3 regions of the Bacillus spongiae genome follow, and region 2 is predicted to be linked to each of the others. Evidence: riboswitches for the same ligand, from Rfam matches in the RefSeq annotation. Region 2 holds a riboswitch; each other region holds the start of a gene.

Region 1 (10,421 bases), on a different contig from region 2:
TTAGCAATATTAAGTATATTAGTTAGAGATGCCCTTTCCTCCCTTCGGCTGCAAAGTACTGATTCTCTCCATTCCTGTAATAATTGGTTTGGAACGCTTGATCAATAATTGAGTCCCTTCAAGTGATAATGATGCTTGATGCGCATTCTCATCGCTCCACACTTCATAAACAAATACAGAATTTGGTTCATCGTCAGAAACATTAACTAAATATATTTGGCATTCATTCAATTGCTGCATCGATTCTGCTGCCTCCAATAGAATATTTACCAATGTGTCACGCTCTCCTTCTCTTACTGTAAATTTTACAAACAATCCAAATTTGCTCATATGTATTCTCCTTTATTTTAGGTTTCATCCTTCTTATTAAGTATTCTAAACTTCTATTGTTTTTTCCTATCACTTCTTCAATATTCTATTCCATTCCTTCAAATGTTTCAGTCTACTAACGCCTATAGATGCGTAATTCCATTAGTGTGCTCTATATTTAAGTATCGGAAAGGTTTGATCGCGTTAGACCTCCCATTCCTTCCATCAATCATTTATTTAGGCTATTTTCGTTAAAAATATTATTTTTTTACTAAAATAGCGTATGGAAATAAGTATATAAAGAAATTAGTGACATTGCGGGAGCATTTCTATCAATTTGAAAAATGAATAACACTTTTTTTATACAAGGTATTTTACAAAATATGCTAATATATAAGTATACATAATTATCTTATTCAACAAATAGACAGTTTAATAGGATAAATAAATTCAGTAATATTTACATAAGAGGAATTTGATATAACAAGATTCCCAAATAAATATGTATGAAATTTATTAACGTCGGACAAGGTGGTGTTTGCTTTGCAAAAATGTGAGAACTGTAACGAGCTATTTAGTTGGCGTAAAATTTATAAATCGTTATGGGTAGGAAATAAACCGATTAAATGTGAGAACTGTCAGGGAGAGCATAGGATAAAGCTTTCTGGTAGATTCGTCACTTCATCTTTAACGATTTTACCTATGCTTATATTTACTTCCTTCCTATCACCCTTTAGTAATCCTCTTTTATCTTTATGTATAGGACTCATCATATTCTTCATCGGGTCTTTATTTACTCCTTATTTCGTAAAATACACATGGATGAAATAAGCAAAAACTACCTAAAGGTGTTATACCACAACGAAAAAATAGTAAAAGTAACATAGGATACACCGTTTTTAAAAACAATACAAACTATCTTTTAGAAAACAGCCTTCATTTAATACCAATCCTATCTCCCAACTTCAGGCATTCGACCTCCTCTGAAGTCTTTTTTATATAGAATTCTTTTTTTAAATCATCAAGAGGAGATATTTACAATATACTTTTTATAAATGTAAATAGATTTGACAATCAGATAACCTACTAATGTGTATTAATAAAAATAATTAGGAGGCCATGATGAAAGAGAACCTTATGAGAGGGATAGTCTATGAAGAATATGGTGCGCCAGAAGTACTTCGTATAAAACAACTTAAAAAGCCGATACCAAAGGAATCGGAAGTATTAATAAAAGTCCACGCTTCTACAGTTACAAGAGGAGACGTAAGAATGCGAGCCTTCTCCGTACCAGTTATTCAATGGCCCTTTGCCCGATTGTATCTTGGAATGTTCAAGCCTAAAAGATCCATATTGGGGATGGAATTAGCAGGAGAAATCGAGGAAATTGGAGAACAAGTGACGAAGTTTAAGGTTGGGGATAAAGTATTTGCTTCTACATTGGAAGAGGATTTTGGTGGCTATGCGGAATATAAAAGAATGCCTGAAGATGGACTACTGACTTTGATGCCTGATCATTTACCCTTTGGCGAAGCCGCTGCTTCTGTTGGAGCTGGAATGACTGTCATTCGTTGTCTTGAAAAAGCCGATATTCAACAGGGCCAAGAAGTGCTTATATATGGTGCTTCAGGTGCAGTAGGTTCAACTGCAGTACAGATTGCCAAAAACCATTACGGCGCAAAGATAACAGCTGTATGTAGTACAAAGAATCAAGAGCTAGCTAAGGAATTAGGTGCAGAATATGTGATTGATTATACTAAGCAGGATCTTACACAATTAAATAAGAAGTATGATGTTCTATTTGATGCTGTAGCAAAGTTACCAAAGTCAAAAGCAAAGAAAGTTATAAGAAAAACTGGTGTTTACCTTAATGTTCACAAGGATACTGGAAGTCGTAAAACAAAAATAGAAGAATTATTGAAGCTGAGAAAATTAATTGCGGAAGGCAAATATAAGCCATATATAGATAGAGTTTATCCGATGGAAGAAATCGTTCAAGCCCATCGATATGTAGACTTAGGTCATAAGAAGGGGAATGTAGTGATTGAGATGATGACGTAGCCTTGCTACTCCCTTTTGAGAGGATCTCATACCTTGTTGTGTATGATGCTAAAAAAGTACGATTTCACTAATCAATAATAAATCATTCTTTGAAAAACCTGCAAAGAAACCTACTTCTACTCATGTCAATTTAATTGTTTCCTAATAGTGCTTGCCATGAACATGTTCATCACTGCCTCACAATCGTAATCATCCTTTTCAACGACATCATTATGTTCTCCTTCGTTCTTCCCTATGAAAAAAACAAGCCGATCTCCTACTATAACAGAAAATCGGCTTGTATTGACCTACATAATGGCCATAGTCTATTAAGCTATGTTGTAAATAACGTTCCTTCCAATGCTTTAATGTATCGATCAGCAGACCTTTGGACAGCTTCTCTAGCATCGCTCTCTACTTTACGCTGAAACGCATTGTAAATACGATCAAAGGTTAATAAATTGACTTTATCAGCCATTTCTCTCACTTTATGTGCAGGAAGTGGGATTAAATTTGGGTAGCTATACATAAAACTAACCCACCTTTGGTCTGCCACAACTTGAATAATGTCGCCGGTTAGTAATACACCTTTTTGATCATTTCCGCTTTCCCAATGTAAAACAGATCCTCCCTTATAATGACCTCCAATTCGATGAATAGTCAATCCGTTTGCTAATTCATAAGAATTTCCTGACCAAAATTGAATGTGGTCGCTATGTCTTGTCACCCATTCTCGATCATCTTCATGAATATAAATAGGCGCATTGAAGGTTTCCGCCCATTCCACCTGCGTTGAATAATAATGCGGATGTGAGAGCGCAATGGCCTGTACACCACCCATTTCCTTTAACTCTAAAATCGTTTTATCATCCAAGTATGTAATGCAATCCCAGAGAATGTTACACCCTTCATTTTTTATGAAATACGCTGCTTGCCCAATGCCAAATTTAGGCTTTGTAGCAATACTAATTAAGTTTTCTTCTTTATGAATCAATTCATTATGATATTGACCATTCTTTATCATTGTGTCTAATGTTGTCCATGATTGCCCATTCGGATTTACGTATTGCCTTTCCTCCGAACAAATTTTACATTGTGTCGGCTCTACATGAGATTCACCATATTGAACTCCACATGTTATACAAATATAATTCATCATATTTATCTCCTTTAGTCAAAAAATTAAAACATTTAACTATTTTACTATATAATAGATTTCTTCCATTATCATGCTTTTTTTCAACAAAAAAACAACGGCGAAGCTTGCCGTTGTTTTTATCAACATTAATAATACTTACTTTCAGCAAAATGACATTTAACGCATTTTCTCATCACATAGGATTCCTTAAATACATGCCGACATGACTGTTGAATTTCTGAAAGCTGCTGTTCTAAATGCTTGATATTTTGCTGTAATAAAGAGATTTCTGCTTGCAAACACTCAATTTTTTTATCTTCGAATGAATTATTGGTAAATGGCTGACCCATTCTCAATAAACTCCTTCGATTTCTTATCCATTCCCTCTTTAATAAACTCGCTGTTTGTTTGTTCTCCTTCTTTTGCTTGTTTTCTAAGATCATGAGAAATTCTCATAGAACAAAATTTCGGCCCGCACATGGAACAAAAATGTGCGACTTTCGCTCCTTCAGCTGGTAGCGTTTCATCATGGTACTCTCTAGCACGATCAGGATCTAACGAAAGATTAAATTGATCGTTCCAACGAAACTCAAATCGAGCTTTGGATAACGCATCATCACGCTTCTGTGCACCAGGATGACCTTTTGCTAAATCGGCAGCATGTGCCGCTATTTTGTAGGCAATAACCCCTTGTCGAACATCCTCTTTGTTCGGTAGACCTAAATGTTCCTTCGGTGTCACGTAACAAAGCATCGCAGTTCCAAACCAACCAATCATCGCTGCTCCAATGGCTGAAGTAATATGATCATATCCCGGCGCAATATCCGTTGTTAATGGACCTAGCGTATAGAAAGGAGCTCCCTTACACACTTCTATTTCTCGGTCGACATTTTCTTTTATTTTATGCATTGGCACGTGGCCAGGCCCTTCAATCATGACTTGCACATCGTGTTTCCAAGCAATTTCTGTTAATTCTCCTAATGTATCAAGCTCAGCGAATTGTGAGTCGTCATTCGCATCTGCAATCGATCCCGGTCTTAAACCGTCCCCTAATGAAACCGAGATATCATACGTCTTTAATATTTCACAAATCTCTTCAAAATGAGTATAAAGGAAGTTTTCTTTATGGTGAGCAAGACACCACTGCGCCAGAATTGATCCTCCTCGGGAGACGATTCCCGTCGTGCGTTCAATCGTCATTGGAATATAACGCAAAAGTACTCCAGCATGGATCGTAAAATAGTCTACCCCTTGCTCTGCTTGTTCAATTAACGTATCTCGATACACTTCCCACGTTAAATCTTCAGCAATTCCATTCACTTTTTCAAGTGCTTGATAAATAGGAACGGTTCCAACTGGCACAGGAGAATTACGAATAATAAACTCTCGTGTGTTATGGATATTTTTACCTGTTGATAAATCCATTAGCGTATCAGTTCCCCAGTGAGTTGCCCATGTCATCTTTTCCACTTCTTCTTCAATGGAAGAGCTGACAGCTGAATTCCCAATATTCGCATTAATTTTCACGTGGAAATTACGACCGATAATCATTGGTTCACTCTCGGGATGGTTAATATTTGCTGGGATGATCGCGCGTCCTTCTGCTACTTCTTTACGGACAAATTCCACATCAAGATTTTCCCTAATGGCGATAAATTCCATTTCAGGGGTAATCTCTCCTTTACGAGCATAATGCATTTGGGTTACATTTTTTCCTTTGAGTCCACGTAGCGGATTACGATCTTTTCGATCAAACGATACTTGTTCATTTCCCGTCTTACTACGAATTCCATTATCTTCTGGTTTTACTTCTCTTCCACTATATTCCTCAACATCCTTACGTTCCAAAATCCATGATTTTCGTAATTCAGGAAGTCCTTTATGTATGTCCGGGATGAAATTCGGATCGGTAAATACACCACTTGTATCATATACTCTTATCGGTTCATTGTGAGCTGTCCCTGTTTCTGTCTCTGTTGGACTTAATTCTATTTCTCTCATTGGAACTTTAATGTCAGAGCGTGTCCCCTCTACATATACTTTTTTACTATTTGGGAATTGAGATTTAAATTCAATTCCTTCGTTTTCTACTTTTTTCAATCCAATTTCCTCCCTTATTGATTTTAACCTGGGCCTATATCAATATGAAGGTGAGGTATTTTTAAGCATAATAAAAACAAAAAATCGGGTTCTTTTTCAAGACCCGATGAAGTATGCACACGTGTACAAATAAATTTGTTCAAATTATGCTAACTACTTCCCTCCGCTGGTACAAGCCAGATCAGGTTCTAAGAGTCAAAGAACTTTATACGCGTACTTCTCTCAGTCCATGCTGAATGGACACCCCTAGTAGAATGATGATCAATATTCAATTTTCATTCATATTTAATCCTCACAAGTTTAACACTAGTTGGATTAATTGTAAATAGATTAAGTGAATTGATACTTTTTTCTTAAATATTGTGCCTTTCAACTATGTTACGATATAGATGAGCAGTTGTTCAGTTAACGAGGAGGAAAATAGAATAGTTTGAAAGGGTTATGGAGGAAATCATTATGGGTGAAGTAATACGTATAAAGGGGTTAAAGTACCCTAACGTTCAACATTATGAATGGGAAGGAGAACTTGTTTACAAAACACCAGAGTATGTAATAGTGCTTTGTAAACCTGGTAGAAAGTTCATACACTACTCGAGAGATACTACGTTTACCTTTCATAATACATCATTAGAATACTTTTCCCTCAAAGAAGGCTTTACCGACTGAAAATGGGAGCATTGTCTCCTATTACTGCAATGTTGCTTTGCCATCAATAATAAAAGGAAACGAACTATCTTTTGTTGATTTAGATTTAGATTTCGTAAAACCACAAAATGAGGATTGGCAAGTTATTGATGAAGAGGAGTTTGAAACAAATAGCATCAAATATAATTACCCTCTTGAGCTAAAGGAAGGTGCACTTCAGTCATTAGAAAAGATGAAATATAGTATTAAAGAAAAGAAATTTCCATTTAACGACTCAGTTTTGGAAAGGTTTAAATCCTTTCTTCCACTATAGGGAGCTTTTAGAACAAAACGATCATAGCATTCTGAAAAGCAGTGTCTATTTTTAGGCTATTAAAGTGAATATTAGAAACCCTAATTGAACTAAGGGAGTCGAACTTTCAGGTCATGATTCCTTTCGTTCAAATGCTATAGTAAAATAAATCTATCAAAATATTATAACAGGAAGTTCAGAGGTGTTTATTTGAATCAATTTGAGTATACTTTCGAAACCGAACGATTAATCGTAAGACCATTAAAGAAAGAGGACTACATAAACTGGTTGAATGAATTTAATAATCGACTCCCGTCCCAGAGTCCCCATGACGATGGAAAAATCGATATGAGTGAATGTACAATCGATTGGTTCCACCAATTGGTAGACAAGCATCAGCAATTAGCGATGGATGATATTGCCCACGTATTTGGTGTTTTTAGAAAAAAAGACGGTGTTCATGTAGGAATGGTGGATTTCTCTACTTTAGCCCGCATGCAATTTGACTGGGCGAGAATCGGCTATACGATCCATAACCAGTACTGGCAAAACGGCTACGGGAAAGAAGCAGTTAAAGCCGCACTTACCATCGCCTTTAAAGACTTAAAATTCCACCGAATTGAAGCGCATATTAATATAGATAATATACCGTCTATGAAGCTAGCAGAAAGTGCCGGAATGGCATTTGAATGTAAAAGAAAAGGCTTTATTTATGAAAATGATGAATGGACAGACCATTTAGTTTACTATGTAAATGCTAATTAAAAAAAGACCAAATCACAGGATGATTTGGTCTTTTTTACTATTATCTTGCCTATTTTGAGTTAAGAAGGGCAGCTTAATGATTCATTACGTAATGTGATTAGCTAAATTATTAAAGGTTCATTCCCCGTCTCATTCAGGCTTTATAGGAAACGATAACGAGTTTATTTCTTAAGAGCAACTTCCAGGAGCTGAATTTTCTACTTTTGAGCCTGTTTCTCCTCTTAGAAGATCTCCACCGGTTGATTTAATAATATTATCTGTGACTGAATTTGAGATTGTCGACGCGACCATCTGTAATAAGTCGTTTACATCCACTTGGGACTGTTTGAACTCTTGAACAACAGGTAGTGAATCTAACTCTGCTTGAATTTTGTCAATTTTCTCTTCGACCATTTTCTGTGCTTCTACTTTTCCATATTGCTGAAAATTAACTGCTTGCTTTTGTAGACTTTTAATACTTGCAATTTTTTCACTGATTTTTTGATTGGCGTTAATTTGCGCTTCTGCTCGTTTAAAGAAATCTACTTCTTCTGTGTCGGAAATCATGTTTGCTAACTCACGTGCACGTGCGATAATATCTTCTTTAGTGTATTTTGTCATGTTATTCCACCTCAACCGCTTTTAGTTCTTCAATCATTTCTCCGTTTAAAGACCATGTTTTTGCATCCGTAATCTTCACTTTAACAAGTTTCCCAATGCTTGTTTTCGGCCCTTTAAAATTAACAAGCTTATTCTTTCTTGTATAGCCAGCCAAAATTTCAGGATTATTTTTACTTTCGCCTTCAACTAGGACTTCGAGTACTTGACCCGTATAGTCTTTCATCGCTTCTGCTGATAATTCGTTAACGAGAGCATTTAAGCGTTGTAGACGCTCCTTTTTCACTTCCATTGGTACATTATCTTTCATTTTCGCCGCTGGTGTTCCTTCACGTGGTGAATAAATAAAAGTATAAGCCGTTTCAAATCCTACTTCACGGTATAAAGAAAGAGTCTCTTCAAATTGTTCATCTGTTTCATTCGGATAGCCTACGATAATATCTGTCGTAAGTGCTACATCTGGGATTGCTGCCTTAATTTTTCGGACAAGCTCTAAGAACTGCTCCCTTGTATATTTACGAGCCATTATCTTTAATACGTCCGTTGAACCAGATTGAACTGGAAGGTGAATATGCTCAACAAGATTTCCCTTCTTCGCAAGAACTTCAATTAAATGATCATCAAAGTCACGTGGATGACTTGTTGTAAATCGAACGCGAGGAATATCTATTTTCCGCATTTCATCCATTAAATCTCCAAGACCGTACTCTATATCTTCAAAATCTTTCCCATAAGCATTCACGTTCTGACCTAGGAGCGTAATCTCTTGATAGCCTTGGGCTGCTAAATGACGAACCTCTTGAATGATTTCTTCTGGACGACGACTGCGCTCTTTCCCGCGCGTATATGGCACGATACAATACGTACAGAATTTATCACATCCATACATAATATTTACCCATGCTTTAATATTCCCACGACGTACTTTCGGCAGGTTTTCAATGACGTCTCCCTCTTTTGACCACACTTCTATAACCATTTCTTTCCCCATATACGCATCTTTTAAAATATGAGGTAAACGATGGATATTATGTGTACCGAAAATCATATCGACATGCTGATGTTTTTGAAGAATCTTATTCACAACGGATTCTTCCTGAGACATACAACCACATACACCGATTAGTAAATCTGGCTTTTCACGTTTTAACGCCTTTAAGTGACCGATTTCACCGAACACTTTATTTTCTGCATTTTCACGAATGGCACAAGTATTGAGAAGAATGACGTCTGCATCCTCTGTCCCATTTGTCGCTTCATATCCAAGCGCCATAAAAATACCCGCCATTACTTCCGTGTCATGCTCGTTCATTTGGCAACCGTATGTGCGGATGTAAAACTTTTTCCCATTCCCAAGTCCTTCAAACTCATCAGGAATAGTAAAGTCACTGTGATAGTTTACTTTTTCTTTTCCGCGTTTTTTTGCATCTTTTAAAGATGGCGGAGTGTAGACTGATTCAAAATATTTACTATAATCCTTTTCGGATTTTTTGTCCGAAGAATTATTCTCTTTTAATCTTTGACTTTCTAAACGCTGCTGTTCGTTCATGAAAATCCCCTTTCTAACAAGATGAACATGCAATTGGTTCAATGTATTTTCTAACTAAATGCATACTGAGTCTAAGTATACGCATTAGTATAGTATAAAGGTTTTTAAAGGATTTCTCAATATACAGGGTGGATGTTCACTAGTTTGACAAACGACAAGCATAAAACAGCCTGTCATTTTCTAGTGAAGATTAATAGTACTCCTTAGAAATCGGTACGTGGGAGTTAAACGAGTCAATACGTAATCTAATTGGAAAAAATAAGTATGATGAGATATTATTCACTCCAGATTTTATAAAAAAGAGAGAAATATGATCAGACTCAACAACCATTTTTTTAAAATGGAAGGAATGTATTATAGATGATATTATTTACAAAATTACAAAAAAACTATTAACCTATTACTAGAAATACGTAGAAAGAAAAGGTAACATTACTTTTAATAAAACCGCTACCATTACATGCTTAGCAAATAATTCAGCCATGATCGTTTCTTGAGGGAAGATACTTTGATTGATAAACGATAGGAAACCTTGATTATGTAAAATAAAAGAGACCCTTTTCTTACTAATAATTTCTAATCGATCATCATGGAATTGAGAAAGGAAGCTCTTTTTGAAAAAAAATAAACGATTATGGATGAGAACCATTATACTAGCAATCCTTTTAAGTGCCGTAATCTATACACTCTATGGCAATTTAGTAGGAAAGGATTCGAAGCAAGTAGTGCAAGTTAATGACAAGGCTCCTGATTTTATTCTTCCAAAATTGAATGGAGAGGAACTAAAGTTAAGCGAATTTCGTGGAAAGGCTGTATTATTAAATTTCTGGGGCAGTTGGTGCGCTCCATGTAAAAAGGAAATGCCCGTAATTCAAGACGCCTATGATCAATATAAAGACCAAAACGTTGAAGTAATCACGATCAATGTTAATGAATCTGAACTAACGGTAAAAAACTTTTTTGAAAAGAACAATTTATCCTTGCCT
Region 2 (10,421 bases):
CAAAGGAATGGATGGGAGCACTTTGGCTTGTTTATTTTATTCCTTCTTTAGTTTTGCAGGGCGTTAGTGCTCCCTTTCTAAACCATGTTGTAAAGGAAAAAATGCTTAAAAACATACAATTAATTCGAGCAAGTGCCTATCTACTTCCATTAGTTGGTTATATTATTGGTTCCGATTTAGGAATTATATTAGGGTTAATTGTTTTACAATGCTTATTAGGTTTAATGCAGCCTATTTACGCTAGTCTATCTTTTTCACTTCTACCGGAAATTTGTAATGAGGAAGAACTGATAGATGCGAATGGCTTACTTGATGGAACGATTCGATTGATGAGTTTTATTGCACCAGGTGCAACGTCCTTATTCCTGTTAATAAGTCCAATGCATTTCATATATGCTTTTTCATCCGCCATGTTCCTTGCCAGTTATCTTGCATTGTCACGACTCCCCCAATCAAGCACGGAAAAAGTAGCAACTTGGACAAAGAAATTTTGGTGGGCAGAACTGAAGGAAGGCTATCGAACTCTTTTTAAATATCCACATCTTTTACGACTCACTATTCTTTCTTCAACCGTACAGTTTGCAGTGGGAGCAACATTGGTTTTAAGTGTTCCCTTTATACGTGGAGACCTTAATGGTCAACCTTGGGAATATGCCATTTTTTCTGGGGCTTTCCCTGTTGGATATGCTCTTGGTATGGTCCTACTTACAAGGGTACCAAAAACCTATCAAACAATGTACCTAGGCTTAATCGGAGGTGGCCTTTCATTTGTACTCTTGTTTCTTGTTCAGTCAATTCCTTTTGCCTGGTTATGTGAATTGTTTGGAGGCATGTTATTCCCTTTATTCAATGCTCAAAGTGCGGGAATTTTTCAACGGGAGGCTCCTAGAGATCGTTTGACACAACTAAGTTCAGTTCGATTACTTTTCCTTCGGGTGACCATGCCACTAGGAATATTATTTGCTTCCTCATCCTTTCTAGAACTAAGTACACGTCAACTATATTTGCTTGTTGGCATGGCAATTATTTTACCAGGATTGTATTATTTCTTTTCTTCTTTATCGAAATCAGAAATCCATTTCCTTACAGATAGAAACCAAAAAACAAGTTGACGTAAAACGCCTGAAGGGAAATTTGTTCGGGATATGAACGGATTATAATAAGGCCGGTATTCTCCCTACAATGGTACGGGTTGATTCATCTTAAAAGTAAAAAATCACCTGAAAATGAAGTATGATTGAACTCTAATAAAATGGACAAATAAAAAAAGAAACCTAGGTTTCTTTTTTATTTTAGGCTACAAACTATTTAGAGTGATGGAGTTGATTCAGTATATTTAACGTCACCGTTTGGAACTCTAATACTCTCCTATTATTTCATTATTGGTCAAAAACCTCGCACAAAAAACTCTAAGATTATACCGAAACAACCGTACCTACATTACAATGAAAGAATTTATCACCAAATTCACGTGCCAGTCTCATGCTTACTTCAAAGCCCGTACAATGTGAAACTCCTAATCGTTCTAATTCGAATTCTTTCAATCCCTTTATGCTTCTTTCCTTTTGATCCTCACTTACCGTCCATAAATGAGTGCCTCCTATCACGGTATGTATTCTCTCTTCTCCCGTCATTTTCATAGCATAGTTGAGAATGTTAATAATCCCCGCATGAGAGCACCCTAATATGACGAATAAACCTTTAGGGGTTTTAATAATAATAGATTGATCATCCATCACCTCATCTTTTATATATCCTTCATTCGATTTTACGACAATGTCGGTATCGCCAAATTCAAAATCCGTTAACCGTGGAACTTCACCCGATAAGTAAATAGTAGGCGCAATCTCCGTAAATGCTGTGTTGTACGTAAAATTTGCTCCATTACTCTCAAGTGCAGCCTTTGAAAAAGGAACTCCTATATGTTGATAGTCTGATCGAGTGAGATAGCCATCTTTAAAAATATCAGGATGGCAATACACATCAATTTCTTTTGAAGCTACTGCCTTAACAGCATCCATCAATCCCCCAGTATGGTCAATATGATGATGGCTTAAAATAATTCCTTTGATCGTGGATAAATCCTTTTTTAATACACTTGCGTTATTGAGCAATGCCTTCCCTTGACCTGTATCAAATAGATAGTTTCCATGATCCGTTTCTATAAATACAGACCATCCATGTTCTGCAATAGCCCCCAAATTCCCAAAAACGGTATTCTCTGATAGAACTGTCACTTTTACAGTCATTCTTATCCCCCTCTATTCATAGCTCTCTACTTATTGAATATATATAGAAATCTTTGAAATTATGATTTGTTTCCAAATATGACGGTGATACGTGCTCGAAATAACCTCCACTCCACTCTCTACTACTTCCATCCGTTCATCGAGCTCATAAACGGATAAACGAATAATTCCTTTATACTTCATCAATGGAAGAATGTTATTACTTGCTCGAAAATCCTGTGTTGAATGCTATTTTTGTGCAATTAACGTATAAAGTGCAGGAAGTTGATTCTCCGCCCCTTCTGGTGAATGGACAGGAAGCGCCCACCTATTGCCAGATTCCTCTTCTAAAAGCTCTATTTTCATTCCTGCTTTGGATAGTTCTGTCACAACTTCACCTAATGTCCACCTCCTCAGCTTCACCTGTTTCTCTAATAACGCGCCTTCGTCTTCTGATAGGAGAAAATGGTACGCAACCTTTTCGTCTACAATATTTGATTCAAAATAATTCCCACTTGCGACCATTTTATTTTCTTCTACCCGCATTAATTTTGACACCATAGGGTGGTAATCTCGTAAAATGAATGTGCCTCCTTCTTTTAGAGCGTTGCAAACGAATTGGAACAACGGCTGCAGTTCAACAAAATAGTGTAAAACACCTAACTCTAACAGCACATAGTCGAAATTAACCAACTGCTGATCCCTAGGGATGGTTAGTACGTCTGACACGATGTATTCAAGGTCAACCTCTGCATGCTTGGCTAATTCAACAGCATAGTTTCGGTTTGATTTAGATATATCAACAACAGTTACATCCGCACCCAATAAAGCAAAGGATACCGCTTTATTTCCTTTTGACCCTAGCAGATTTGCAATCTTCTTCCCTTCTACCTTTTGAATATACTTTAAGTAATCCTGAACAGCCTTTCGTGGATTTTTCTTTAGTATTTGAGCATACTCCTGTGGGCGGCCATGCCGATGAACCCAAGCTTCGTAGGCAGATTGATTCCAACTTGCTTCGTTCATTTTACTCATTAGTTCTTGCTTCATTTGGAATATCCTCCTTTTTTTGCTATAAAATGATTATTCTGCAAACATCCTCTACATCCTGCATGCATTTGATTTCAATTAAAAATCGTGCCAACCCGCTAGGGAAGGCACGATTTTTAACCTATATAACGATGATACACTTTCTTTGCTTCTGTTAAATCGCTCGTTCCATGAATGAGCGCACGCCCATCCTTAAAGAAAACAAGGCGATAGGAATCTACTTCATATGAGAGTAAATAAGGGTTTCGTTCAATTTTTCCCGCCGTTGCTGCGAGTCTATCTGCTAACTGATCTAAATTTCGATTCACACCTGCTTGTGGACGAATTTGAACCGTATTTCTTCCACATAATACAGTCGATTTCACTTGATTTTCGTACGACAAGAATGGATATTCTCTGTTCTCTCCGCAAGATAAACAGTCTTTCCGTTTTAGTTTACCTACTGAAATAGCCGTTGATTGGTTAGACCATAAATCAAACGTGACGAGTTTTTGCCGAAGATGTTCTTCATCTTCAACAAGAATTTTGAGTGCTTCCGCTACTTGATAGGCAACGACCATGCCAACGGCCGGACTGATAATTCCTGCCGTATCACAAGTGATTCCTCCCATCGGAACCTTCTCAAGTAAACAATGTAAACACGGTGTCTTCCCAGGTAGGATCGTATAACTAATGCCATAACTCCCTACACACGCACCATACACCCATGGGATATTGTACTTATGGGATAAATCATTTAAAACGAGTCTTGTATCAAAATTATCGGTTGCATCTAAGATCAAGTCAACATCATGGATAAGCTGCTCCAACTCAACTGCTGTTGCATCGGCTACTATCGCTTCAATTGTGACATCAGAATTTATTTGCTGAAGTCGACTTTTAGCAGCAATCGCTTTAGGAAGTCTGTCCTTTGCGTCTCTTTCCGTATAGAGCTGTTGCCTCTGAAGGTTGCTCCACTCGACGTAATCACGATCGATAATTGTCAGCTTGCCGATCCCAGCTCTTACGATTGCTTCCGCACTTCCACTCCCTAATGCTCCTGCCCCTAGTATTAACACATGCTTTTTAGCTAACGTTTGTTGCCCCTCTACTCCGATAGGAGCAAATAATTGTTGTCTTGAATAGCGATCGGTCAAATAGTGCTCATTCCTTCCATTGGGCTACTTGCTGTTGCATAACGTTTTTTCGGCATACGTCCCGCTTCAAAACCTAGTCGCCCTGCTTCAATTGCTAATTTCATTGCCTTTGCCATATTGACAGGGTTCTCTGCAGCTGAAACCGCCGTATTTAATAGAACACCATCCGCTCCTAGTTCCATTGCATACGCTGCATCAGCTGGCGAACCGATCCCAGCATCTACGATGACAGGAACGTTCGCTTGCTCAATGATAAAGCTTAAATTCAATGGATTGATAATTCCTTGTCCAGATCCAATCGGTGAGGCACCTGGCATGACTGCGTGAACGCCAAGCTCTTGTAGGCGTTTGGCTAAGATAACATCATCGGAAATATAAGGTAAAACGATAAAACCATCTTCTAATAACATTTCACAAGCCTTTAACGTTTCAATTGGATCTGGTAATAAGGTCGTAAAGTCCCCAATGACCTCTACTTTTACCATATCACATAATCCAGAAGCCTTCGCAAGCTTAGCGATACGAACCGCTTCTTCAGCTGTTTTGGCTCCTGCTGTATTTGGTAAGAGCGTATACTGTTGAACATCCAATTGCTCCAAAAAATTTGGTTGACTTTGATCAAAAATATTCATTCTTCTCACAGAAAATGTAAGAATCTCTGCTTCAGAAACCGCTACAGCTTCCTTTTGAATCTCAAAACTTGGATATTTCCCTGTACCTAATAATAATCTCGACTGAAATGAATGTGATCCGATTTTTAACATTTTCATCCGCCTCCTACAAAATGGACAATTTCGATGTTGTCCCCGTCTTGTAAATTTGTTGTTTGATGTTTGTCTTTTTCAATAATTTCATGATTATGTTCGACAATGATAATCTGGTCTTCCACGCCATAATGAGCTAATAAAGCTGTGACATTTTTAATATCCTTTGGAACGGTTATCGATTCACCGTTAATACGTAGGTTCAACTCCACTAGCCTCCTTTAACTGTCGTTGCAAAGATAATGCTTCGACGTTTTGATCAATGTTTTTTCCTTCTATTATATCCGCCATTATTTCACCGGTAATGGGACTTAATAAAATCCCATTACGATAATGACCACTTGCTACAAAGAGTCCCTTAAGTGAAGGGTGGTTTCCGATATAAGGCTTTCCATCTGTTGTTTGTGGACGAATGCCTGACCAAACCTTCTCCCAGTGGGCATTCTTCAACTTAGGAATAAGCGCGATTGCTTGGTCTAGCAAGGAGGAAACACCTGATACGCTCACTCGTTCATCAAAGGTATTCGGAATCATCGTTGCGCCAATAATATATCGCCCACTACTTTTCGGGACAATGTAACATCCATCCGTGAAGACCGTTTTTTCTAAAAGAGGCTCCTTCGTTGTGACGGATAAGCATTCTCCTTTTACTGGATAGACATGCAACGGAAAATCTGTCGTCTGTAAAAGTCGTTTCGTCCAAGCACCTGTCGTAAGAATAACTTTATCACTATAAATGCGCTCTGATTCGGTTTCTACCCCAACGCACTTTCCTTTATCTGTGATCAAATTGATTACTTCTGTATATTCTTTTACATGCGTCCCAAGCGAATAAGCAGCCTTTGCAAAAGCTTTTGATAATTTCGGGGCTTCAACTTGGCCATCCTTTGCTGCGTACATGCCGCCAAATGTATTCCTCGTGATAGAAGGCTCTACCTCTACCACCTCATCAGGAGATAACCAGCTAACCTCTTCCCCGGCAGCTTTTTGAAACGGGATCATGCCTTGTATCGTTTCCTTCTCTTCTTTTGTGCGAGCAACCGTTAGCATTCCATGCTGTATGAGTTGAATATCAATATTCGTTCGTTCCTTCAATTCAGCTTGCAAAGCGGGGAACATATTTCTACTCTTTCTTCCGAGCTCGAAAAGTGGTCCACCCTTCTTCATTTCAGCTTGAACGGCTAACATTCCTGCGGCTGCACTCGAGGATTTCTCGTTAATCTGCCCTTTCTCCAACACCAATACGGAAATGCCACGTTTTGATAACGAATAGGCAATAGAATGGCCGATAATTCCTCCACCTACGATGAGAACCTCATACATTTTTCTCATGGTATCCTCCTTTTACACGACGAATCGCTTCTTTATATGCCCGTGCAGTGTGAACAGGATCTTCACTTTCTAAAATGCCAGACATTACCGCAATACCAGAAACTCCTTGTTGCCAAACTGACTCGACCTTCTCTGGGGTGATGCCTCCAATCGCAACGACAGGAATCGTCATCTCCGCACAAAATGCTTTTAAGGTATCACAACCTTTTGGCTGTAATCCAGGCTTTGATGTCGATTCGAAAATATGACCGAACAGAGTAAAGCTTGCGCCCCCTTTTTCAGCCCTCTCTCCTTCCGCTACCGAGTGAGTGGAACAACCAATCATTAAATTCGGAAAAGTCGCTCTAACTACCTCAATAGGCAAACTGTGATGAGCAAGCTGGACTCCTCTAACCCCGAGCGATGCAGCTACATCGGCTCGGTCATTAATGATCACTTTCCTCGGTGAAATCCCTGCTTTTAAGAGGCTGTCAACCCCTTCATAAAGCTCTTTCGCCGACAGATGTTTTTCCCGTATATGAAAGACATCAATATACGAATCTATCATTCTTGCTATTTCAATAAATTGTACGAAGGGCTGCTTCCCATTCGTGATAAGGTGGAGACTCATTTATTACCCATCGGCTGTGCTTTATTCGTCATTTGCCATTTTTCTAATGTGTACGCCATCTCCCAAAATGCCAGTTCGTATTGACTACTGATCCAAAAATGCTCCTTCATTTGCTTTCGATCAGACTCTGTCACCTTTTCAGCCAAGTCATCGAGTCGTTCGATTTGCTCTGTCACTAATTGCTGAAACCATTCCCCACCATATGCCGCAATCCAGTCTTGATAAATGGGCTCTTTCGGCGCCGCTCCTTGAAATTTCTCGCCGATTTCTGCGTATAACCAATAACATGGGAGCAAAGCGGATAAAATGTCCCCTAAATGACCGTAAGCAGCGCGATACATATGTGACGTATACGCGTAAGCGGTTGGAGATGGACGAAACAACCGCTTCTCTTCATCAGTAATACCTAAGCGCTTTGCAAAGTTTTCATGTAATTGTAGTTCTGCTTCATACGTACCTTGCGCATGTGCAGCAAACCTGGAAGTTGTATGCAAATCTGTTGCTTTCGAAGCTCCTAATGCTTGAACTTTTGAAAAATGGGTTAAATAATAAGAATCCTGTAGAACATAATAGCGAAAGTTTTCTAACGGTAAACTTCCGTCTGCTATTCCTTTCACAAACGGATGCTGAAAACTATCCTCCCAAATCGAGTTACACTCTCTTCTTACTTCTTCGGTAAATGTCATCCTTCATTTCCTCCTTATGATTCTCTTTGTGAACACATGATGAAGCGGAGAAGTTTTATACTATGTAAAAACAAAAAACCACTTTTCTACAGCAGAAAAGTGGTTGAAATGGAAAAAATATCCCTTATATCCATTCTCCACTTCCCTACGCTGGTATAAACCAGATCAGGTTCAAAGGGTCTTAAAGTGTCACTTTAATCTCAGCCTTATGCAAGACACCCCTAGCGGTAAAACTTTATTCAATTAAATTGAATTTGCTTACATCATAACATGTGAATGTAAAATGTCCAATAGAAAAATCCCTACTACAAAAAATTCTTACCAAATTGATTCCTCATTTAAGGTCAATTCTTCTATAAAAGGTATCGTTCTAATTATCATTCATTTGAAAAACTTTTAAACAAATGGACTTGTTTGTCGTACATAATTCTGATTCAACTAGGTGGTCTGTTACATGACTAGATTGTCATATTCAAGTCACTTCATAGTCACATTCATTAGCTAAGCTGTAACTATCATAAAAAACATTGGAGGTTACCGAATTCACAAAAAGGAAAACGGAACAGGATTAATAAAAGCTTCAATCAAACATTGAAGGAAAAATACTTGAGCCCAAAACGTTATGGGTTAACTGTTTATATAAGGGGGAATACACCATGATAAAAAAATTAAGAATACCAAAAGTTTTTCTAGTGTTACTAGTTGCCGTAGTGTTATTGAGTACGATAGCCGTTATTGGCATAGGAAAAATTAAGAAAGAAAACTATTTTGACCAAATGGAAAATCAAACAGCCCACGACTTTCCTTATATAAAAGATACGATGGAAGCCATTGAATTAGACAATGATTTGACCTTATTCCTTATCACGGATGAGGCTGGAAATGTAAATTACTATTTAGCGAATGACCATATCATCAATTATAGTACGGAGTCTTACGGAGATATCGCAAATATTAATCAGGCAGAGGAAGGCATTAATTGGGGAGGTCAATGGAATAAAGAAAATGAAAATATTTATTTCTCAAAAGGGTTAATAGCCAATAAAGAAATAGAAAAAGTATCAGTAAATGACCAAACAAAAAATATACAGTATCACCCTTATAGGGGAAATACAATATTTTATTCTACAGAACCAATTGAAGAACCTGTGACGATCAAGGGCTTTTCAAAAGACAATGAGGTAGTAGCCGATACTTATTATGTTACATTAGATGATCTAGAAATTTTCACTCGTGACGAAATATCCACTTATGCGCAAAATAAGAGAATAACGATTAACTATTTAGAAGAAGAGTTTAGTGATACCGTTTCTAAAAACCGTGTGATTCGACACAATCCAGCAGCTGGTGCACCCATTGAAGTAGGAGGTACTGTAGACGTCGTTCTTTCAAAGGGGCAAAAGTAAAACCTTAACATAACATCTATTGAATTGATGTATTAGCTTGAAGCTCACCCATAACCATCATGAAAAAGGCTGTCGATTTTCTCGACAGCCTTTTTATTTACCTAGCTAGTTAAAATTTCTCCTATTTTTATAGGCGGTTAGATAAAGAAAGCGACCACATAGATGATTATCGGTATTCGAATGTAATCAAGAGGTTTCTTAAAGCTTGTATATAAGAGCTTATTTTCCACTAATGGCCTTGAAAAAGAAATAACGGGTTTAGAACTTAATAACAGTGTGATGGTGATGGTCAGTAACGGAACCATCACGATATGCCAGATGCTCCATTCAGCATACCAGCTCAACGTTTTAATATATTTAATAAAAAAGAAATGAAATACATAGACATAAAAGGTTTTCTTCCCAAGTGACGTAAAGAACACTTGTTTTTTTGGTACCCACGGTAAAAACGAGCAGATGCCGCAAATCATGACAAAATAGATTAGTAAGCGAAAGATTGTTCCTTCTATAGAGGAATGCCCAATCATATCAAAAGAGTATTTCCCTAATAAATACATTCTCATTATAGACGAATCTGCCATCATGATGATCATGACACAAATACTAAAAAACATGATAGAAAGATATTTTGCATACTTTTGTTTTGCCCATTGAAAATGATCTGCTTTCATGTAATAACCTAATAGGAAAAAGGGAAAAAAGACGAATGTTCTTGATATGCTCAGGTAAGAATCTGCACTGTCAATAAAGCCCACTCCTATTCCCATTAGTAAAGCTATTACTAGAGGGAACGGTATTTTAGTAAAAACAAACAACATTAAGTTCCAATAAAAAAGGCTTAATAAAAACCACATTCCCATTGTAGGCATAAACAAAGAAAATTGTAGTGAATCGTACCCATATAAATAATAGTTGTAAAACGAATAAATAATTTCAAACATAAAATAAGGCATAATTGTTTTGTTACTTATTTTCTTTATAGCACCTTTTTTATAAAAACTTTTAGATAAATATCCTGAAATTAATATGAGCGTTGGCATTCTAAAAGCATTCAAGAAATTGACCATACCAAATAGAAATTCATGATCTCCTCTAAACATACTAATTAAATGACCGAAAACGACTAATAAAATTAGGATAAACTTTGCATTATCAAAAAAAGGGTCTCTGTTCTTTTTTTGTTTTGAAAATTCTTTGTTAATTGCTATT
Region 3 (10,421 bases), on a different contig from region 2:
GTTCTCTCTCTTATAACGACATTGGTCTGGAAATGGGGTCGTGACCCTGATTGGACTGCCATGTTAGGTAGTTTTTACTTTATGATTGTGTACATGCTATTATTTATGATTAGTGTAGGTCCTTATTTCTTTGATTTGTTTTAGAAAATGATGGAGGGGTGCAAAATACATCCCTCCTTTTCTCACTAGAGCCACGTAAATTTCCGTTTTATTTGCTTTGTCTCTTTTTTTTGTATCTTCTTTTTTCACGATAGCCGACACAATGGCAACCCCATCAATTTGCAATTCCTTTATATTCCCTTCCTTCGGTTTACTGACCTTTTCTGAATAACATTTATGTATCTATATAAAAGAAATAGTATCTTCTACTCTATACTATTGACTCATACAAATTGAAATAGATTATTTCTAAACTTTTTATTCTGATTATTTTAAAAAATGAAAAAATATTAAAAATATGGTAAAATACAGAAATAAAAAAAGGGGGACCATGATGAGAAAACTCAAAACATTTGGCATTCCTATTGTTCTTTGTAGTTGCCTTTTCTTAGTCTTATACTTTCAACAATTGAATGAAATTAATCAGCTCCCTAATGATGAATGGAGCCGTTCTTTACCATTGGATGTTTCATTAAGTGAAAGCAAACAAGTGTTTCATAACGACAATAAGATGTATTTGACTTCATCTTCTGGTGTCCAAGTAGTCGAGTTAAACCAACAGATGACCACCCAAAGTGACACCCTTCCATTAAAAGTAGATAAAGGAAAGGGCTTTTGGACAAACGGAGAAAAATTTGTATATCTCAACAAAAAGAGAGTCATTTTGTCAGACCTTTCTTCCGAAACGGTCATAGCCGAGAATATAACCGACGTAAAGGGAGCTGATGAGCAGGTTGTCTATTGGGCTGATAACGCCCTTTATCGTTTATATCCGGATACTGGTGAAACGACTTTACTTTCTACCTTTGAAAATAACTTGGAAAATGTGTATTTTCTAAATAGCGGAGAAATAGTCGTCTCGACCCCTAATGAATGGAAAACTAAAGCAAATCTATATTTATTAAATTCTCAAGATGATTTACCTATACTGTTATCCAGTGTTGATACAGGATACCAATTTTCAATTAATGGCATTAGTGGAAATATTGAAGCAAACGGAAAAATATTACTATTAATAGAAAAAAACGGACGAAAACAAGGGAATATCACATATCAATCCTTTATAATGGAAGGCACTATCGAGGACTTTATCAACAATACTGTTCCATTGGAGAAAATCAAGTTTTATGATAAAGACTCTCAGCACCAGTTTTATTCTTTTCATTCCTTATCAAACTTTCTCATGAAGGATAAAACTACTTTTACTTTCTTAGCAGAAGGAATTGGGGTTTTCAAAAAAAATGACTTCAGCTTATACTTGGGGGAATTAAAAGGGAATAAAGTCGAAAGTCGGTTAATATCAACAACAGATCACGTTGCGAATGATCCATTTTATGCAAATAATTTCTCTTCGATTTATTGGTTAATCTATAAAGGGGAGTCGCACAAATTATATTTTTCGTCAAATGATGAAGCCGTCATTAAGGATAGTTTAACTTTATCGAAAGAGGATTATTTCAATGCTTTTTATAATAGCTTCTTAATGTTATTTAGTGGGTTTATTGTATTATTAACATCATTTTATGTGTACTTACCATCTTTAGCATTTTTGATCTACTTAAATATTTTTAAACCAAACATTATGGAATCAGAAGGTGTTCACTTAGTCGAATACGTATCAATTGGAATGTTTCTAGTTATGCCTATCTTCTATTTAGCAACTGCAATGGATAGCTTTTTCTATTCCATAGCCCCTTCCTATTTAACTTTTGATGGAAGCCTTTGGGTTATTTCATTCGTCCTCTCTCTTTTAACGACATTGGTCTGGAAATGGGGTCGTGACCCTGAATGGACTGCCATGCTAGGTAGCTTTTACTTTATGTTTGTGTACATGCTATTACTTATATTTAGTGTAGGTCCTTATTTCTTTGATTTGTTTTAGAAAATGAAGGAGGAATGCATCGAGCATCCCTCCTTTTCTCACTAGAGCCACGTAAGTTTCCGTTTTAATTGCTCTGTCGCTTTTTTTGTATCTTCTTTTTTCATAATAGCCGACACAATGGCAACCCCGTCAATCCCCAATTCCTTTATTAAGTCAACATTTTCTTCTGTAATCCCACCAATTCCGACAACCGGTATAGAAACTGATTTTTTAATGGCCACTACCTCATCAAAACTAATGGGAGTAGCGTCTGGCTTTGACGAAGTTTTAAATACTGAGCCTACTCCAATATAATCTGCTCCATCCCTCTCTGCTTGAAGTGCTTCCTGAACGGAATGTACAGAGACCCCGAGAATCATTTTGGCAGGAAGAATTTTCTTTACTTCTCTCGCAGGAAGATCATCTTGTCCTAGGTGTATCCCGTCTGCCTCTACGAGCAAGGCGATATCAAGTCTGTCATTAATAATAAGGGGAATAGATGTTTCAGATAAGATTGCTTTCAACCTTTTCGCTTTATTAATGAACTCCTTACTTGTGGACTCTTTTTCTCTGAGCTGAATGATCGATGCCCCCCCTTTCATGGCACCAATTATTTTCTCTTCTAGTAAGGTTAATGGAAGAGATTCATCTGTTACCAAATATAAGCCATAATCGATATTATTCTCCATGTATTAATTCCCTCTTCTATAATTTTATTATTCTCCAAACAAGTTATATGAATTACCTTGTGTAAAACGGATGAAAGTGATGTGTAGGACCATTTCCTTTTCCAATAGAAAAGCTTTGTTTAATTGCTTCTGTGACATAATCTTTACCCTTTGCAATGGCCGTTTCTAATCTTTCTCCATTTGCGCAATAGGATGCAATAGCTGACGATAATGTACACCCTGTACCGTGAGTATTCTTCGTCTGAATTCTTTCTGCTTGAAACCACCTGAATGCTTTTCCATCATAGAAAAGATCATCAGCGTCACCATGTAAATGTCCACCTTTTAGAAGAACCGTTCCTGGACCCATTTCATGTATTCTCTGACAGGCCTCCTCCATCTCTACTTTGTTTCGAATTTTCTGATTCACTAACACTTCTGCTTCTGCAATATTGGGAGTTACGACTGTCGCGAGAGGAAGTAATTTCTTTTTCAACATATGTACAGCAGCCGGATCTAGTAAGGAGTGACCGCTAGTTGAAACCATAACGGGATCTACAACCACCGACTTTATCTTCCGCTTAGAAATCTCTGTTGTCACCGCTTCAATAATTTCAGCAGTCGATAGCATACCAATTTTCACTGCATCTACATGAATGTCATCAAAAATGGCATTGATTTGATCTTTAATTACATTTAATGAAATGTTTTCAACTGAGCGAACCTCTTGCGTATTTTGAGCAGTAACAGCTGTAATAACTGACATCCCAAACACCCCTAGTGCTGAAAACGTTTTTAAATCTGCTTGAATGCCTGCTCCTCCTCCAGAATCTGAGCCTGCGATTGTTAGAGCTGTTTTCACATTATATTCCTCCAATGATGATTGAAATGATGATGAATGAACCTGAAGATTATTGTTCTATTGAGGACACAGTAATGTTTTTCTTAATCACTTGGTCAATTCTTAAATAACGTGATTACAGCTGTTACCTTCTGTAAGAACAATAAAAACCTCCGATGTGTTAACACTGGAGGTTTATCGTGAACTAAATGAAAGAACGAATAGTAGCCAAAAGCTACCTGTCAATCATGCAATTTTTTATTATGCACTCTTCGCTATCATATTGGACACTTCCCTACGCTGGTACAAACCAGATCAGGTTAAGAAGGGTCAAAGACATTAAGGTCTTACTCTCAGCCGGCCACTTCCGGCACCCCCAGTGTTCATTCAATATTAAATTCATTCATACTTTACCATACCTCATATCATAAGTGAAGAAAAAAGTTGTGGAATGGTTCAAGTCTAGCTAAGCACATAAGTCGGATAGCATTACTTTTAAGACACGGATTACAAAGCTTTTGCTTTCTTAGACCTTTTATTCGTTGTTTTCTTTTTCGGCTTGGATTGGTCAATTGACGCTTGCAATGCAGCCATTAAATCGGTAACATTATCGGCATTTGCCCGACTTTCTGCTGGTAAAACCGTTTGTTTTTCTTTCGACTTTTCCTCAATTAAGCCTTCAAGCTTTTGCCTATACTCATCGTGATACTTTTCAGGTGAGAAGTCAGTAGTGAGTTGATCAATAAGTAAAATAGCGGTATCAAGTTCCTTTTTCGTTACATTTTTTTCTGAAGGAATGTTTGGAACTTCCTCTACCTTGCGGACTTCATCAGGATAATGAATCGTTTCAACAAGTAGGATGTTTTCATATACCCGAATCACACTGAGTTGTTCTTTTGATCGAATCATCATTTTGGCAATTCCTACTTTTTTTGTTTTTACTAACGCCTCTTTTAGTAGACCATAAGCTTTTTTTCCTCCTTCACTCGGAGACAAAAAGTAACTTCGGTCAAAATAAATAGGGTCGATTTCCTTTAATTCGATAAAATCAACAATCTCAACACTTTTTTCTTCTTTACTTTCTTTAAGCGCCTGTATTTCATCGTCGCTAATTTCGACAAATTTCCCCTTCGCGACTTCAAACCCTTTAATAATGTCCTCCTTATTTAATTCCACTTCACATGCTGGACATACTTTTTCATATTTTATCGGTGTATGGCAAGCTTTATGAAGACTTCTTAACTTTATATCGCCATCCTCAGTAGCTGCATGAAGTTTAATCGGAATATTCACCAACCCAAAACTAATACTTCCTTTCCAAATTGTATGCATATAAAACCATCCTTACTTTTTTCTTAGTTTGGTTAAAATAATGCCCTTTTCATTCTATATAAACAATGGTAAAAGTGGCATACTAAAAAAAAGAAGGTGATTGCAACGAAACCAATGTTACCTACTCTTGTTGAACATCCACCAACAAAAGGGCAATGGCATTATGAGGTGAAGTATGATGGCTTTAGGGGAATCATGATTTGGTTAAGTGATCAAAAATGTTTGTTAAGTCGGAATGGAAAAGACTTATTGGCACTTTTCCCAGAAATTAAATCCTTTTTCGAAAAATACCTAACCGAGGAATCGGTTATTTTAGATGGAGAAATCGTCGCCTTAGAGAATGATTACAAAAGTTCTTTTTCGTATGTACAACAACGAGGGCGCATGACATCAAGAAACAACATTCTCCAAGCTGCACATAGACGTCCATGTGAATATGTCGTGTTTGATCTGCTTCGTCTTAATGAGATGAACGTAACATCGACTACTTATAATGAAAGAAAAGAACAGCTTAAACAATGGTTTTATTCTTTTAGATTCCCACCTCACTCTACCTTAAGATTAGCTAAATCTTCCGATTCTTTTCAATCTATTTGGAAAAACGTACAACGATATGAAGGGGAAGGAATCGTTGCTAAAAAGAAAGGGAGTTCATGGATAGAAGGGAAGCGGTCAATCGATTGGCAAAAGTTAAAGAATCGAAAAACGGCTATTTGTTTTATTACAGGTTGGAATCGAAAAAATGGTTTTTATGAAGTCAGTGTGTGGGAACAAAATAAAATTAGAAAAATTGGATCCTTTTCAGCAGGTCTGTCTTCTTCTAATAAGCATATTTTAAATGAAATTATTAGAACAAATGGGAAAGAAATTTCTAATGATTATTTTTCACTTCCTCCTTCGATTTGTATAGAGGTATTCTATTTGCAATGGTATAAAAAAGAGTTACGGGAACCAAGGTTTTCTCGATTTTTGCTTCAAGAAAACCATCATAATTGTACTCTACTTCAATTTTATATAGATGAAGCAAGCTTCCCCAACACGACAAAAATCACACATAAAGAAAAGGTTCTTTGGAAAGAGCCATTACTATATAAAGGGGAATATTTGCGCTATTTACGTAAAATTAATCAACATATGATACCGTTTTTGAAAAATCGTGCACTAACCGTTGTTCGATACCCCGAAGGAATCGATGGAGAAGCTTTTTTTCAAAAAAATTGCCCTTCCTATGCTCCTTCATTTATTAAAACGATTGATATTCATTCTACTTCCTTTATTATTTGCAACGACCTTCGTACGCTTTTATGGTTAGGCAATCAATTAGCAATTGAATTTCACATTCCATTTTCGACGATGAACAGCCACATTGTATCCGAAATCGTATTTGATTTAGATCCTCCCTCTCAAGCTGATTTTCCATTAGCGATAAAAGCCGCTACTATCATCAAACGTGTGCTTGACTCGCTCCATTTACACGCTTATGTAAAAACGTCAGGAAACAAAGGCTTACAAATATTTATACCACTAGCTCCTAAGTTCACCTGGAAGGAAACAAACCAATTTAATGCTTTTGTAGCTCAGTATTTAATTGAACAAGATCCTCGTTCCTTTACAACGGAAAGATTCAAAGCAAAACGGGGCAGGCGATTGTATGTGGATTATGTTCAACACGGAGAGGGAAAAACAATCATTGCCCCTTATTCTATGCGTGGAAATAAAGAGGCACTCGTTTCCACACCTATTTTTTGGGAAGAGTTAAAAGAGCAACTCACGCCAAAGACCTTCACCTATGATTCCGTGCTCTCTAGACTCGAATCACTCGGATGTCCTTTTAGTGACTATGAGCAAAAGCGGAATGACCAGTCATTTTACAAAGTTATTCAATTTTTAAAGAAACAAAATAATACTAAATTATGACGCTATGTTAAATGTTGTTTTTTATAGATTCCTTATTTCAGGAATCTTTTTTCTTTTTTTGAGAAGTGAGTTTACTCAAGGTTTCCTGAGATTGTTTTAAAAGCTACTTCATCTTCATTATTAAATAGTTTAATCTTGTCGTATTCTTTATCTAAACTTACTTCGTAAAACAGTTGGTTTTCAATTTCTGAAGAATAATCAGTGGTTGTATCCGTTTCATAAGAAAGATGAAGGTTGTTACCATATGCTTCTACGTTAAAATTGTTAAAACTATAAGCTGAATCTCCCTGGTCAATATTATAACCGTTTAAATAAACTAGAAGGGAATTACTCTGTTCATCATTGTATAAATGTACACCGTTCTCTTTACTAACGCTGTTAAAAAAGCTTTGTACCTCTTTAGCCAATTCATCTTCCGTTTTCTCAGAAAACGATAGTGTGTCGTTGGGTTGGCAACCGTACAATAAACCAACACTCAAAAGCAATAAAAACAATGGCTTCTTCATAATACTCCCCTTTTCAATTATTTATATCGAAAATTTTGTAATTTCAGTTTATGATATGGTTCGACAATTGGGATTACATTTCCTTTCATTAACCGTAACTTCGTTAACTTAGTGCCTCCTGAACCTGAGGTGAATCTCATCGAACTGGAAAATGCTACGACATTCGACAATGTGAACAAAACCATCACGTTAAACGTGACTATTACACAATTGAATAGAGATCCAGTCATCCTTCTTACGGGATACGATGTGCTGAGTAATAAAACGCTTGAAGGTACGTACAGCAAAGTAACTGGCTTTGATGCACCAAAACACCTCACTTAATTTATATATTCCCTTGTTTTGCTTAACTGCCCTATAGTTTAATACCAATTTTTTCTAAACTATTAAATCTTACAACAACTTTTTCAAACATTATAAAAGCGCGAATATAGATCATCGCGCCATTTTCTTAAAGGATCGAATTTTTTTGCCACCTGTTCTAATGTTTCACCTATTTTTAAAGTACCCCAGCTAACCGCCCACAATCGTTATCATTTCAAAGTTGTCATAATAGTTTATTTTATTGATGTACGAATATGACGTACGCAGCAACCAGCAAAAATAGACAACTTCCATTTTTTTCTCTTTCATCCATAATATATTCCATTAAGTCAAACCCCTTCAACAACACTATTTTTCTGAATAGGCAACCGTCTTCTAATCTCCTGGATTAACAAACTTTTTTCTTCACCTGGAATGGCGTCAACTGAGAGTTTTCGGGCTGCGACAGGAAGTAGCCATGGTTCCGCATCATGGTAAGTCAGCCCTGTAAGTCTTGTATATTCATCCATAAAGATATGAATAATTATCTCCCTTTTTGAATCAAAAAATTGACGTGTATGATTGGGCAAATGATCTGGTAAGATTGCATATCTTATCATTAATATAAATTCAGCAATATCTACTTCAGGATTTCCTATCGCGGCATCCATCCAATCGATCATAACTGGACTACCATCGTTTCTAATTAAAACATTCCCAGGGTTCGGATCGCCATGACAAAGTAACTGCTTTGTAGGCAAGCTATTCAATATAAAAATGACGGACTCTTTCTCAGCAAGAGTTAGTCGATCACTACTTTTTATTAAAAGGGTCAAATACTCTTTTTGTGGTGACGGAATTAAAGGAGAGCCGATATCGATTTGAACATGTATTTCACTTAATATGCGGGCAATTATCCGAATGTCCTCAGGATTTATGCCAGTCTCGCTATAGGCTTGTTCCGTTAACTGGGACATGTATCGTTCCAATAGAGAAGTCCCGTGAACACGTTCAAAAACAATTCCAGCTCGATCATTCACAGATAATAGCTCAAACGGTTGGGGTACAGAAAGTCCCATTTCAAAAGCAAAAACACTATTATCGTACTCCCGTTTCATGGCTTCTTCATTCGTATTTTCCTTCGCAAGTTTTATAAGCTTATGACTACCTTTCCATTCAAACGTTTTAGCACAGCCCCCTTCACCTATCATTCTTCCAAGTTCAACCTTCATGACTATCCACTCCTCTTCTTGGCCAGCTCCCAGCTCTTCATATTGTCAACCTTTCAATTTCATGTTTTATCCTCTTGGCTTAACTTAACTTCGATAGCTTTTAGAAAAGGGTTCCATCGACCTTCAGACAGAATAAGGTGAAGGAAATATTTATTAGACCAATCTTGAGTTTTTTCATATGTTCCCCTCCTTTATAGTAAGTTTAATTCATCGGGAAAAGGCAACATCAAGGGGGTATTTACGTTTTTTTTACTGTGAAATGAAAAAAAGGTCGGGTTAACCCAACCTTTTTCCATAATAAAGATATGTATGTATTTTCTCCCCTTCTTGTAATGGTAACTCATACTTTCCAGGGGACTGATCTACTGGAATAGAGTTCATATCGTCGACAAGGTCATAACCTAAAGCCCTTATTTTTTCTTTAATGTTGTTAAGTTGAAGGTTTTGTCTGTAGGCGGGGTTGATAACATTTTTTATGTGATAGTTTTCGTACGTTAAATATGCTCCAATTAAATTATTCTCTTTTTTTAAATAATGCTGTACTTTCTCTAATAAAAAGCTTTCATGTTGAAAGCTATGCTCTGAACTACCTGTATCCATTAAAAAATCAACGGCTTGATTTTTTAATGGAATATGTAGAAAGTCAGAACAAATAAATAAAATATTTTTCTGTTCTTCATAGGTTTCTAAGATGTTCTTTAAAACGTAATGTCGCTTGTAATTATGATCCACCGCAATGTAGAGGCAATCTTTAGGCAGAGAGTTGTATAGACGCCTTAACGAGAAACCAATTCCTGTACCAAGATGGAGCAATGTTTTATGACTTAATTGCTCAAAATCAACTCTTCTATAGACCCAGTCAACAGCTTGATAGATATAATCTAAATATTTTTCATCTGTTTCCTTAATGTAATCTGATATAAAATAGTTGAATTCCTTTAACATATGGTTTGGACTTTTAACGTGGTGAGCATGTTGAATGGTTTGTGGAGTAAAAAGAATTCCGTCTTTAATAAAGTGTTGATGCTCGCAGCTACATTGAAGAACACCATGTAAAATTTGATTGTTAACGATATCTCCATTTTTGATGCTTAAAGTAACGCCGCATTTTTTGCATTCTAAAAGTGAGAGCACTGATAGGCTAAGACCTATTTTTTTGTATTTAGGTTTATTCGATGCAGTTAAATGGGTAAGTTCATTCTGTAAATTTTCTCTCACTTCTTCGTATTGGGCTATTTTATGCTCAATCGTATGTAGCTTTTCTAAAAAAATCTCTTTGTAAAATTCATTATTTTCAAGTGCGGATAATTTACCTAGCCTTTTATATTGAAAGATTGTTTTTATTTCACTTAATGTAAAACCGAGATTCTTTAGAAAAATAATATCTTTCACATCGTTATGGCATTGCTCATCAAATTGATATTGTCCCGATGCTTTCTCAGGTGTTAGTAAGCCAAGGTCTATGTAGTGTCTAGTTGTATTTATGCTTATTTTATTTTGTTTCGAAAATTGTCCTATTTTCATAGTCAGTCACCTTCAACTTGTTTTTGAAATCACATTATGTCTATTATATAACGTACAATTTTAAATTTCCCTTCACAT

Evidence for each region. Region 2 has a riboswitch for thiamine pyrophosphate ahead of tenA (thiaminase II). Riboswitches for the same ligand answer to the same signal wherever they lie in the genome.
Region 1: it holds a riboswitch for thiamine pyrophosphate, as region 2 does, so the genes downstream of both, thiC (phosphomethylpyrimidine synthase ThiC) here and tenA (thiaminase II) in region 2, are expected to answer to the same signal.
Region 3: it holds a riboswitch for thiamine pyrophosphate, as region 2 does, so the genes downstream of both, thiD (bifunctional hydroxymethylpyrimidine kinase/phosphomethylpyrimidine kinase) here and tenA (thiaminase II) in region 2, are expected to answer to the same signal.

Annotation. Positions count from the first base shown of each region.
Region 1 is NZ_JBBAXC010000004.1:270,998-281,418, forward strand. Features, by position in the region: gene WAK64_RS07120 (putative quinol monooxygenase) at 19-330, opposite strand; gene WAK64_RS22385 (TIGR04104 family putative zinc finger protein) at 844-1,140, shown strand; gene WAK64_RS07130 (NAD(P)-dependent alcohol dehydrogenase) at 1,429-2,370, shown strand; gene WAK64_RS07135 (MBL fold metallo-hydrolase) at 2,684-3,508, opposite strand; gene WAK64_RS07140 (hypothetical protein) at 3,634-3,837, opposite strand; gene thiC (phosphomethylpyrimidine synthase ThiC) at 3,815-5,593, opposite strand; TPP riboswitch at 5,729-5,845, opposite strand; gene WAK64_RS07150 (hypothetical protein) at 6,044-6,253, shown strand; gene WAK64_RS07155 (DUF402 domain-containing protein) at 6,291-6,545, shown strand; gene WAK64_RS07160 (GNAT family N-acetyltransferase) at 6,735-7,289, shown strand; gene WAK64_RS07165 (YlbF/YmcA family competence regulator) at 7,458-7,889, opposite strand; gene miaB (tRNA (N6-isopentenyl adenosine(37)-C2)-methylthiotransferase MiaB) at 7,891-9,435, opposite strand; gene resA (thiol-disulfide oxidoreductase ResA) at 10,050-10,421, shown strand, end outside.
Region 2 is NZ_JBBAXC010000029.1:18,658-29,078, reverse strand. Features, by position in the region: gene WAK64_RS21245 (MFS transporter) at 1-1,112, shown strand, start outside; gene WAK64_RS21240 (MBL fold metallo-hydrolase) at 1,416-2,249, opposite strand; gene WAK64_RS21235 (class I SAM-dependent methyltransferase) at 2,478-3,278, opposite strand; gene WAK64_RS21230 (thiazole biosynthesis adenylyltransferase ThiF) at 3,395-4,414, opposite strand; gene WAK64_RS21225 (thiazole synthase) at 4,411-5,184, opposite strand; gene thiS (sulfur carrier protein ThiS) at 5,181-5,384, opposite strand; gene thiO (glycine oxidase ThiO) at 5,368-6,510, opposite strand; gene WAK64_RS21210 (thiamine phosphate synthase) at 6,494-7,120, opposite strand; gene tenA (thiaminase II) at 7,117-7,806, opposite strand; TPP riboswitch at 7,932-8,039, opposite strand; gene WAK64_RS21200 (PASTA domain-containing protein) at 8,463-9,212, shown strand; gene WAK64_RS21195 (acyltransferase family protein) at 9,350-10,414, opposite strand.
Region 3 is NZ_JBBAXC010000015.1:41,856-52,276, reverse strand. Features, by position in the region: gene WAK64_RS16770 (hypothetical protein) at 1-144, shown strand, start outside; gene WAK64_RS16765 (hypothetical protein) at 491-2,041, shown strand; gene thiE (thiamine phosphate synthase) at 2,083-2,709, opposite strand; gene thiD (bifunctional hydroxymethylpyrimidine kinase/phosphomethylpyrimidine kinase) at 2,762-3,550, opposite strand; TPP riboswitch at 3,805-3,917, opposite strand; gene ku (non-homologous end joining protein Ku) at 4,037-4,861, opposite strand; gene ligD (DNA ligase D) at 4,958-6,778, shown strand; gene WAK64_RS16740 (hypothetical protein) at 6,850-7,284, opposite strand; gene WAK64_RS16735 (phosphotransferase) at 7,938-8,819, opposite strand; gene WAK64_RS16730 (MerR family transcriptional regulator) at 9,096-10,343, opposite strand.